2 regions of the Marinobacterium sp. YM272 genome follow, and region 1 is predicted to be linked to the other one. Evidence: predicted binding sites of a transcription regulator. Region 1 holds the regulator's gene; the other holds the start of a gene.

Region 1 (6,011 bases):
TCACCCGCACACGCTGCCGAGGTCCTTTTGAAAACCGATCGTCCCCAGCCAGAAAACGCGCGCCACTGGCGCTGCCTCAAACATCCGATCCGGGCACCACGGCGACTGCGCCGCTGGCTCACCGATCACGGCTCACTGACACGGCTGTTGAAACGCGCCAGCGGCAACCGTTTCTCGGTGCGCGTAGCCGCGCAGGGTTTTGCCAGACCCGGTGCCATGGAGGCGGTAGCGCTGGGCCTGAAACCCCGGCAGCAGGCGCTGATCCGCGAGGTTTACCTGTGCGGTAACGGCGAGCCCTGGGTCTACGCCCGCACCGTTATCCCCGTATCCACTCTCAGCGGCCGTCACCGCACCCTGAAACTGATCGGCACTCGCTCGTTAGGCTCGCTGCTGTTTCGTGATCCCGGCATGCGCCGCGAGCCGCTACAGATCGCCCGGCTTGAGGATCATCTCTGGGCGCGGCGCTCGGTATTCCACCTGGACGACAAACCGCTGCTGGTGTGCGAGGTTTTTCTGCCGTCGCTGGAACACATACAATATCCGGCCTGATATCACCTGCTGACCCCGTCTCATCGGTACAATGCAGGAAAAATTATAATAAACGTGCTTTTAACCCAGGGGCACTTTTAACCAAGGGGCAGTATGGCTATGTCGATGACCAACAGCAGCTCAGCGGGCAAGCTCAACACCTATATTCAGCTGATGCGAGCCGACCGCCCCATCGGCACCTACCTGCTGCTCTGGCCCACGCTCTGGGCGCTGTGGATCGCAGCTGAGGGTGTGCCGCCCCTGCACCTGCTGATTATTTTCTCAATGGGGGTGTGGCTGACCCGCTCCGCCGGCTGTGTGATCAACGATTACGCCGACCGCCATTTCGATGCCCACGTGAAGCGTACCAAGGACCGCCCCCTGGCCACCGGCCGCGTCAGCGAAAAAGAGGCACTGAGCCTGTTTGCCGGCCTGATGCTGGCCGCCTTTGCGCTGGTGCTGTTCACCAATCAGATGACCATCCTGATGTCGTTCGCGGGCCTGGCGCTGGCCTTTATCTACCCGTTCATGAAACGCCACACCCATCTGCCCCAGGTGTTTCTCGGCGCCGCATTCGGCTGGGCGATTCCGATGTCGTTTACGGCGGTACAGGAGCAGCTGCCACTGATCGCCTGGGTCATTTTCCTCGCCAAGCTGGCCTGGACCGTGGCCTATGACACCATGTACGCGATGGTGGACCGGGACGACGACCTGAAAATCGGCATCAAATCCACCGCTGTCCTGTTTGGCCGCCATGACCGGCTGATGGTGGGCCTGCTGCATATCGCCGCCCTGATGCTGCTGCTGATCGTCGGCGCCATGGCGGGACTTGGCGTCTGGTTCCATCTGGGGCTTTTCGGCGCTGCCGTGCTGTTTATCTACCAGCAGTGGCTGATCCGCGAGCGCGAACGCATGCCCTGCCTGAAGGCGTTTCTGAACAACCACTGGGCCGAATTACTGGTACTTGTGGGCATCATCGCCGATTACGCGCTGGCCTAAAGAGCGCTATCCCGACCTTAAGTCGCCTGATTCTGCTATTGTCATATTTGTGTAACGCAAACGTCTTGTAATAGTCGCGATTCACAACAGCAGAAATTTCAGAGGCAGTGACGCATGTCTGCATCAAAACGGGTTTTGATCGTTGACGATGAAGCTCCGATCAGGGAAATGATTGCCGTAGCGCTTGAGATGGCCGGCTACGAATGTATGGAAGCGGAAAATGCCCAGGAGGCCCACGCGCTCATCCTGGATCATAAGCCGGACATGGTCCTGCTGGACTGGATGATGCCGGGTACCAGCGGGGTCGAATTCGCCCGCCGCCTGCGCAAGGATGAGGTTACCGCGGACATCCCGGTCATCATGCTGACCGCCAAGACCGACGAGGACAACAAGGTGAAGGGCCTCGAGGCCGGCGTCGACGATTACATTATCAAGCCGTTTTCACCGCGCGAGCTGGTTGCCCGACTCAAAGCAGTACTGCGCCGGGCTACCCCCAAGGGCGTGGAAGAGCCGGTCACCGTTGACGGCCTTTGCCTCGATCCCGTTTCCCACCGGGTTACCGCCGATTCATCACCGGTCGAGCTTGGGCCGACGGAGTTCCGCCTGCTGCAGTTTTTCATGACCCACCAGGATCGCGCCTACTCCCGCAGCCAGTTACTCGACATGGTCTGGGGCGGAAACGTTTATGTCGAAGAACGCACCGTAGATGTGCATATCCGCCGCTTGCGCAAAGCACTTGGCGAACGTCATGATTACCTCGTACAAACCGTTCGCGGTACCGGCTACCGCTTCTCTTCTCAGGTCGCCTGAACCCCAGCCGCGGCCAACGGACACGAGGTTTTATGCGTCACACACGCACACCGATGAACCTGCCCCTGATCGGAGCAGCCCTGGTAGGGCTGGGCGCCGGAGCCCTGCTTTCCTATCCGGGCTGGGGCCTGGCGCTGAGCATGCTGGCATGGAGCATCTATCACGCGCGCCAGTTCAACAAAGTGATGAGCTGGTTATCCCGGGAAGCAGACGATATGCCACCGGAAGGCACCGGCCTCTGGGGTGATCTGCTGGATCAGCTGGCAAGACGCCGCAAACGCGCTGTCGCCCGCGAAGACAAGCTCAAAGCGGTGATCAGCCGCTTCCAGCAGAGCACCGCATCGCTCTTCGATGCCATCGTCATCATCGATCGCGACAACAACCTGGAGTGGTGGAACAAGGCCGCGGAAACCCTGCTTGGGTTCCAGGACAGCGACCGTGGCAAGTCGATCTTCAACCTGGCGCGTGACCCCCGCTTTATCCGCTACTACCAGAAAGAGCAGTACCAGGAACCACTGCAGCTGGTCTCGCCGATAAACTCTCATACTTTCCTGCAGCATCAGATCAGCCGTTTCGGCGATGGAGACCGGGTACTGGTATCCCGGGACGTCACCCGACTGGTGAAACTGGAGCAGACCCGTCAGGACTTCGTCGCCAACGCCTCCCACGAGCTGCGCACCCCGTTGACCGTGATTCACGGCTACGTGGAGACCTTTCTTGAACAGGATCTGCCGCGACCGCTGCATCGCGGGCTGTCGCAGATGCAGCACCAGACCACGCGGATGGAACGTCTGGTGGCGGACCTGCTGCTGCTTTCCAGGCTCGAAGCCACCGAACACATCACCGATCTGCACCCGGTGGGGATCCAACGGCTGATCGAGCAGATTCATCGCGATGCAGAGGAGCTGTCAGGGGATCGCGCCCACCATTTCCAGGTGGAGATCGAGCCCGGCTACCAGCTGCTGGGCCAGGAGCTGGAACTGCACAGTGCGCTCTCCAACCTGGTATTCAATGCGGTGCGTTACACTCCAGGTCCTGGCGAGATCAGCATTCGCTGGTGGGTGGATGATAAAGGGGGGCATTTCTCGGTCAAGGACAGCGGTATCGGCATTGATCCGATTCATATCCCCCGCCTCACGGAACGCTTCTACCGAGTCGATGAGAGCCGCTCTTCAGCCAGTGGTGGTACAGGCCTTGGGCTTGCCATCGTCAAGCACGTGCTGATGCGCCATGGCGCTCACCTGACGATCAAAAGCAAAACCGGCGAGGGCAGCACCTTCACCTGCCACTTCCCGCCGGATATGGTTCGCCCGGTGATCGAGGCGGTCAGCAACTAGCGCGTCACCACCTTTCCGGTGGCTGACGCACCCGCTGTTTTCAATTCGCTGTGTTCCTCTACCCAGTAGATGGTCGCTCCGACCACGGCTGCGGGCATGATCAGCAGGTTCACCAGCGGTATCAGCATGCCGACCTGCACCACCGAGCCAAAGCCCACTGCGGTGAAGCGCTGCGATTTCAGCAGGCGCTTCATCTCCCCGAAGCTCACCTTGTTGTTATCCATCGGATAGTCGCAGTACTGGATCGCCATCATCCAGGCACCGAACAGGAACCAGACAAAGGGCATCGCCAGGTTGATCACCGGGATAAAGCTCAGCACCAGCAGGATCAGCACCCGGGGCAGGTAGTACATCAGCTTGGCCACCTCGCGCTGCAGCGAGCGGGGAATCATTTTCACCAGCTCCGACCAGCCTTCATCGGTACTCACCGTGCCACGCAGCTTGCGCTCCACCATCTCCGACAGAAAGCCGTTGAACGGCGCCGCAATAAAATTGGCGACAATGGAGAAGCTGTAATAGACCACCACCAGTATCAGCAGCGCCAGCAGCGGCCAGAGCAGGTAGCGCAGAAAGTCCAGCCACTCCCAGGCGGGCAGCCAGGCGTTCATCATATAGTCGATCCAGTTACCAAACTGATTGATCAGCAGCCAGATCGCACCGCTGAACAGCAGCACGTTGATAAGCAGGGGAATTAGTACGAAACTGCGGATACCGGGCTCAGGCAGCATCGCCAGTCCGCGCGTAAAATAGCTGGCGCCCCTGACGGGATTGGCACTCATAGACCCTCCTCAGGCCAGAAAATAAACGATAAAACGTATAGCGACGGCGACCAGCATCAGGGTCAGCCCGATACGGTTGATTCTGAATTCCAGCGGTGTGAAGCTGATCAGCGGCTGCCAGAAGCGCATTACCGCCTGCCAGTCACTGGTTCGTTTGACGTAGAGACCCAGCGAGGTCACAAACACCAGCAGGCCGCCCCAGAACAGAAACGGCTCGATTATGGCCAGATAGATCATCGTAATCCTTCTCAAGCACTTGGGTTGGACAGGGGCCAGGCGGGCCTGTTAGCGGCTTCCACTACCCCGGCTTTTTCAGTGAACGGAGATTAACATGAAAGCGATACGACTCCACGCCTTCGGCGGAGCGGAAAACCTGACCCTGGACGAGGTGGAGATCCCGCAGCCGGGCCGCGGTGAAGTGTTGATTCGCAACCGCGCCGCCGGCATCAACCCGATCGACTGGAAAACCTGCGCCGGCGGTGGCGCCAGTGCCGCTATCGGCGAGCTGCCGTTCATTCCCGGCTGGGAGTGCGCCGGCACTGTGGATAAGGTCGGTGATGGCGTCAGTGACTTCAAACCGGGCGACGAGGTGTTCGCCTTTATCCGTTTCCCGGAAGCGGCCGGCTGCTATGCCGAATACACCTGCGCACCGGCGAACCAGATCGCGCTGCGACCCGAATCCCTGAGCGCAGAGGCAGCAGCCGGTCTTGGCCTTGCCGGCCTCACCGCCTGGCAGGCGCTGCATGACAAGGCGCAGGTAAAAGCGGGGCAGAAAGTACTGGTACTGGCCGCCGCCGGAGGTGTCGGCCATATCGCCGTGCAGCTGGCCAAAGCGGCGGGCGCCTACGTGATCGGCACCGCATCCGCCGCCAACCAGGACTTTATCCACAGCCTGGGCTGCGACGAGTGTATCGACTACTCCAGCGCCAACCTGGCGGTCAGTGTCAGCGATGTGGATATCGTTATCGACGGCGTCGGTGGTGCCACCGCCATTGAAGCGCTGCACTGCCTGAAATCGGACGGCATTCTGGTGACGCTGCCGTCGGTGACAGCAGCCGAGGTGATGGCGGCGGCAGAGAAGGGCGGTTACCGCGTCATGGGTATCCGGGTCGAGCCCAACGGCAGCCAGTTGGAGGCGCTGGCCGCGCTGGCCGATGCCGGCAAGCTGAAGCTATCACTGGGCGGGTCTATCCCGCTGGCAGAGGTGGCCCGCGCCCATGCACTCAGCGCCAGCGGCCATCAGCGCGGCAAGCTGGTGCTGAGCATCGGTTAAGCGTTGCGATCGAGATTACTGGCCGGCAGCTGCAGCGCTGTCGGTCAGCTCATCCCCCGGTGCGAGGTTACTACTGCAGAAATACTGCTGCTGACGCAGTAACAGGCGGCAGCCCTCGCCACGAATATCCTGAGCCCAGCAGGCTTCGCGGGCCCAGATCTTCTCATCTTCGGTTTTCTCTTCCTGGTAGGCCGGTACCTTGTCACAGAAGGTCTCAGAGACGGCCGCCGTCTCCAGGCAGGCGTTCAGGAACTTGCCGTAGCGCACGGTGCAGCTGAATCCGGT
Region 2 (6,011 bases), 750 kb from region 1:
GATGGCGTGGAAGCAAGTCTGGATATCCTGCTGGATAACTACGCAAGTACGGTGCGACTGGGCTTACTGAAGAGCGAAGTTGCTCCGGGGCTGCAGTCGTTGCGAGAGAAGACGCCCGACGCACGGTGGTTAATCGTATCCGGAGGGGACCAAGAAGAGCTTCGCGATGTGTTTACACAGCGTGGACTAGCGGACTATTTCAACGGGGGGATATTCGGCAGCCCAGACACTAAAGATGAGATTCTCGCGCGAGAACTCGGTATTGGTAATATTCATAAGCCTGCTCTATTTCTGGGTGACAGCAAGTATGACTTTAAAGCCGCTGCCGGAGCGGGTCTTGATTTCATTTTTTTAAGTAAATGGAGTGAGGTATCCGAATGGGACCAGTGGGTTGAGGAGCATGGGTTGAGCCATAGATCGAGGTTGTCTGATTTATAAGTGTGTTTTACCCCCTGCCCCCCATTTAGGGGCGGATTGTTCAGGGCGATCTCCAGCTGAGATCATGATTATTAGGACACTAAGTTAGGGTTTCACTGCAAATCCGGCTAAAATTGCCGCTATCGCGTTTCACACCTATAAATAACGATGCAGCTGCTCAGTCGACTGCCGGTGGCCTCATGCTCAAGAAAAACCAGCTCGAACTCCTAAGCCCCGCCCGCGATGCCGGTATCGCCAGGGAAGCGATCCTTCATGGTGCAGATGCCGTGTACATCGGCGGCCCTGGCTTTGGTGCCCGCCATAACGCCGCCAATTCCGTTGAGGATATTGCCGGGTTGGTGGAGTTTGCCCATCAGTATCATGCGCGGGTGTTTGTCACTCTCAACACCATTCTTCACGACGACGAGCTGGAACCTGCCCGGGCATTGATTCACCAGTTGTATAACATCGGTGTGGACGCACTGATCGTGCAGGATATGGGCATCATGGAGATGGATATCCCGCCGATTGAGATCCATGCCAGCACCCAGTGTGATATCCGTCGTCAGGAGAAGGCGGAGTTTCTGTCGCAGGCCGGTTTCTCGCAGATCGTGCTGGCCCGTGAGCTGAACCTGCAGCAGATCCGCGATATCAGCGACAGCGTGGATGCGGCCGTTGAGTTCTTTATCCATGGCGCCCTCTGCGTGGCTTTCTCCGGTCAGTGCAATATCTCCCACGCCCAGACCGGCCGTAGTGCCAACCGTGGTGATTGCTCCCAGGCTTGCCGTCTGCCCTATACCCTGAAAGACGACAAGGGCCAGGTGGTCGCCTATGACAAGCACCTGTTGTCGATGAAGGACAACAACCAGAGCGACAACCTGCGTGCGTTGGTTGAGGCCGGTGTGCGTTCGTTCAAGATCGAAGGGCGCTACAAGGATGTCGGCTACGTCAAAAATATCACCGCTCATTACCGCAAACTACTGGATGAGATTCTGGCGGAACGCACCGACCTGGAACGGGCGTCCAGTGGTGTGACCGAGCACTTTTTCCAGCCGGATCCGGACCAGACCTTCCACCGCGGCAGCACCGATTATTTCGTGTCTGAGCGGAAGATCGACATCGGCGCCTTTGATTCACCCAAGTTTGTGGGACTGCCGGTCGGTGAGCTGATCGGTGTTGGCAAAAAGGATCTGACTGTTCAGACCACCACCCAGCTGAATAACGGCGATGGCCTTAACGTGCTGGTGAAACGTGAGGTGGTGGGCTTCCGGGTAAATAATGTCTACCCCTTGTGTGACTTCCCATCCGGCGAAGATGATGGCGTGCATTACTGGCAGTACCGGGTAGTGCCCAATGAAATGCCGCAGGAGCTGGCAAAGGTTCGCCCGCCGCTAAGACTGAACCGCAACCTGGACCATGACTGGCAGCAGGCGCTGACCAAAACCTCGTCCGCGCGCAAGGTGCTGGTGGATTGGCAGCTGGACTCCAGTGAAGAAAGGCTCAGTGCAAGGCTCGTCAGCGAAGAGGGTGTCGAAATTACCGCCGAGCTGGCAGGTCCCTTTGAAGCAGCAAAGAATGTTGAAAAGGCTCAGCAGCAGCTGCACGACAGCTTTGCCAAGCTGGGCAACACCCTCTATCACGCGGAAAACATTACCATTACCGGAGATGCCCGCTTTATTCCGGGTTCGCAGCTGAAAGCCCTGCGCCGGGAGCTGATCGAGCAGCTGTCCGAGGCGCGACTGAAGATACATCCGCGCGGATTCCGTAAAGCGGTGAGCGATCCCGCCCCTGTATACCCGGATACTCAGCTGTCGTTCCTCGATAACGTCTATAACGAAAAGGCGCGTGCTTTCTACAAGCGCTTTGGCGTGCAGTTGATTGAAGCGGCGTATGAAGCCCATCAGGAAACCGGCGATGTGCCAGTAATGATCACCAAGCACTGCCTGCGCTTTTCGTTCAATCTCTGTCCCAAGCAGGCCAAGGGTGTGACCGGCGTAAGGACCAAGGTCAGCGATATGCAGCTGGTGCATGGTGACGAGGTGCTGACCCTGAAGTTCGACTGTAAGCCCTGCGAGATGCATGTGGTCGGCAAGATCAAACCGCATATCTTCAACAGTGCCCTGCCGGGCAGCCAGGCCAGCGGTGGTGCCCACAGCTTTGATCCCGCGAGTTTGATTGCTACCAGTAGTGATTGATTTGAACCGCGGAGGATGATCGCGACGGGGGTACTATGCCCTCTGGGTGCGTCGCTCCTACGATAAGGTGGTCTGCCAGGCCCTGCCGGTATCGTAGGAGGTGCGCCCTCGCGCCGATCCAACCTGTCAATTCCTTGACAATAGCCCCCGGTCGAGTAACTTGTCAGAATACTGACGCAACCCGGATCGACCGATGCACCTCAGCGGATCAAATGTTCTGATCATTGATGATGCCCTGGAGCGGCGCGCCCATCTGCAGGGGATCTGTGAATTCCTCGAGCTCCAGTGTCATGTTTTTGACTTCGTTACCTGGCTGCAGCAGGGCAAGTCCTTTGATCTGTCGACTATCTCCGTGGTTTTTCTTGGCGAAAGCAGCCTGCCGATCTCCCTTAACAAGCTGATTGCCGATCTCAACGATCAGGGCCGAACCCTGCCCAAGGTGCTGGTGTGCGACTGGCCTGAGCTTTCCGAAGCGGATTTTGAAAAGGCCGGTGGCGCAGGGCATCTGAGCGAGCCATACAGCTACACCGCCATGCTGGATCTGCTGCACCGCTGTTTTGTGCTTTCCTCCCAGCAGAGCGTACCGACCTATCCCGAACTTGCATCTCTGGTGGGGCAAAGCCCCTCAATCCTGGAGGTCAAACGGCTCGTCGCCCAGGTGGCCCCGCGTGATATCAGTGTGTTGATTACCGGCGAATCCGGTACTGGTAAAGAGGTGGTAGCCCGCTGTCTGCATGAGCAATCCGCCCGCGCCGAGGGGCCCTTTGTGCCGGTTAACTGCGGTGCGATTCCGGCGGAACTGTTGGAAAGCGAGTTGTTCGGCCATGAGAAAGGGGCCTTTACCGGTGCAATCTCCAGCCGGGCAGGGCGCTTTGAACTGGCCCAGGGCGGTACGCTGTTTCTGGATGAGATCGGCGATATGCCGTTGCCGATGCAGGTAAAACTGCTGCGGGTTATTCAGGAACGCCAGTTTGAGCGGGTCGGCGGCACCAAAACCCAGGAAGCCGATGTACGCATCATCGCTGCGACTCACAAGGACCTAGAAACGATGATCGAGGCCGGCGAATTCCGTGAGGATCTGTATTACCGGCTCAATGTCTTTCCCATCGAAATGCCTGCCCTGCGTGATCGTCTCGATGATCTGCCACTGCTGGTCAATGGCCTGATCGAACGGCTGAAAAATGATGGGATGGGCCATTTTCGTTTTCATCCGTCTGCGCTGGAGTCGCTGTTAAAACATCCCTGGCAGGGCAATGTGCGTGAGCTGGCCAACCTGCTGGAACGGCTTGCGATTATCTATCCCGACGGCGTCGTCGGTGTCTCCGAGCTGCCGCCAAAATTCCGCCATATCGATGAGCCTGATCCTGAACGCTATGAGCAGGAGGCTGTTGATCACCCTGTATTGCGAGCAGAGCCCAGTTTGCCGACCACCGGCGAGGTGCAGCTGCCCCCTGACGGCATAGAGCTGAAACCTTTCCTCGAAAAACTGGAACAGTCCCTGATCAGCCAGGCGCTGGAGCGCTGCGCCAACGTGGTGGCTCGCGCCGCCGACGAGCTGGGTATCCGGCGTACAACCCTGGTGGAAAAAATGCGCAAGTACGGTATTTCCCGGCAATGAGTCACACAACATCCAGTGCGCAGCAGCGCATCGCCGAGCTGGAAGCTGAAGTTGCGCGCCTTAAGGAAGAGAAGCAGGCGGCAGAGCGATTGCGCCGCTTGATCGACCAGATGCCAAACGGCGTGCTGGTGATCGATAACCGGGGGCTGATTACCGAGAGTAACCCCGCCGCGCAGGCGTTGCTGGGCACAGAGCTGAGCGGTCAGCGCTGGGTGGATGTGATCAACGCCTGTTTTGCGCCGCGCCCCGATGACGGTCATGAAGTCTCGCTGCAGAACGGCAAACGGGTGAGTCTGGCGACGCGGGCCCTGGAAGGCGAGCCCGGCCAGCTGGTGTTCGTTGCCGACCAGACCGATACCCGGCTGTTGCAGAACAAACTGCATCACTACCAGCGGCTGTCTGAAATGGGCCGCATGATGGCCTCTCTGGCGCACCAGGTGCGTACGCCACTTTCCGCCGCGTTGCTTTACGCCAGCCACCTGGGTGCTGCGCATCTGGATGACGAAAAACGGATCCGCTTCGCCGGCAAGGTGAAATCACGCCTGACCCATCTGGAACAGCAGGTGCGCGATATGCTGATCTTTGCCCGTGGCGAAACCCGGCTGGAAAATCGGGTGACTGGTCGCGAGCTGGAAACACGGATCGACGACCTGCTCGATACGCCGTTGGCGAGCGCCGATGCCGACTGCCACCTGATCAATCAGGCACCGGAGGCGGTGATCCAGTGCAATCTGGAAGCGCTGCTCGGTGCGATCATGAACCTGGTCAACAATGCGCTTCAGGCCTGCGGCGAAGGTGCAGAGCTGACCATCCGTCTGACGCAGGAAAACAGCCAGCTACGGCTGGATGTGGTTGATACCGGCCCGGGCATGGACCCGGAACAGGTGCGGCGGGCGATGGAGCCGTTCTACACCACCAAATCCCACGGTACCGGCCTGGGGCTGGCTGTGGCACAGGTGATTGCCCGTGCTCATCACGGCGAATTTCAACTCTTATCCAAGCCCGGCACTGGCACCTGCGCCACCTTTTTACTACCCCTAATGGACGCGGCGTCCGAGCGCTCAGAGACAGAACAGAACGGAAAGGATTTATGACCCCTAGTGTACTCATCGTCGAAGATGATCAGGAGTTGCGCGAAGCGCTGTCGGATACGCTTGAGCTGTCCGATATCGAGCATCTTACCGCCGGCAGTGGTGAAGAAGCACTGGAGCTGATGAAAAAACAGCCGGTGGAGATGGTGATATCCGATGTGAACATGCCCGGGATCGATGGCCACCAGTTGCTGGCCCAGGTACGCACGCTCTATCCCGCCACGCCGGTGGCGCTGATCACCGCCTTTGGCCAGGTGGAAAAAGCGGTGGATGCGATCCGTAATGGTGCTGTGGATTACCTGATGAAACCGTTCGAGCCGCAGCAGTTGATCGAGCTGATCCGCAATCATGCCGGTATCGGTGGTCGCCAGGATAGCGAGCGACAGACGCCGGTGGCCGAAGCGCCCGGCAGTCAGCACCTGCTGCAACTGGCTCAGCGGGTGGCACAGACCGACTCCACGGTGTTGATCACCGGCGAGTCCGGCACCGGTAAAGAGGTGCTGGCGCGTTACATCCATGATCACTCGCCGCGCAGTCAATCCCCGTTTGTGGCGATCAACTGTGCCGCCATCCCCGAGAACATGCTGGAAGCCACGCTGTTTGGCCATGAGAAAGGCGCCTTTACCGGCGCCTACACCAGCGCGCCTGGCAAGTTCGAGCAGGCCAACGGCGGCACCCTGCTGCTCGACG

Evidence for each region. Region 1 encodes PhoB, which activates phosphate uptake and scavenging genes when phosphate is short. Its sites were predicted from a motif close to TGTCATANNNNTGTCANA; they were not measured.
Region 2: a site for PhoB is predicted at 2,774-2,791, ahead of ACQUQP_RS05070 (sigma-54 dependent transcriptional regulator). Genes of this name have one in related genera too.

What each region holds. Positions count from the first base shown of each region.
Region 1 is NZ_CP194171.1:325,506-331,516, forward strand. It holds gene ACQUQP_RS01600 (chorismate--pyruvate lyase family protein) at 28-549, shown strand; gene ubiA (4-hydroxybenzoate octaprenyltransferase) at 643-1,527, shown strand; gene phoB (phosphate regulon transcriptional regulator PhoB) at 1,642-2,337, shown strand; gene phoR (phosphate regulon sensor histidine kinase PhoR) at 2,370-3,674, shown strand; gene cysZ (sulfate transporter CysZ) at 3,671-4,453, opposite strand; gene ACQUQP_RS01625 (hypothetical protein) at 4,463-4,690, opposite strand; gene ACQUQP_RS01630 (NADP-dependent oxidoreductase) at 4,785-5,726, shown strand; gene ACQUQP_RS01635 (hypothetical protein) at 5,742-6,011, opposite strand, start outside.
Region 2 is NZ_CP194171.1:1,073,271-1,079,281, forward strand. It holds gene ACQUQP_RS05060 (HAD family hydrolase) at 1-438, shown strand, start outside; gene ACQUQP_RS05065 (peptidase U32 family protein) at 618-2,612, shown strand; gene ACQUQP_RS05070 (sigma-54 dependent transcriptional regulator) at 2,806-4,230, shown strand; gene ACQUQP_RS05075 (sensor histidine kinase) at 4,227-5,324, shown strand; gene ACQUQP_RS05080 (sigma-54-dependent transcriptional regulator) at 5,321-6,011, shown strand, end outside.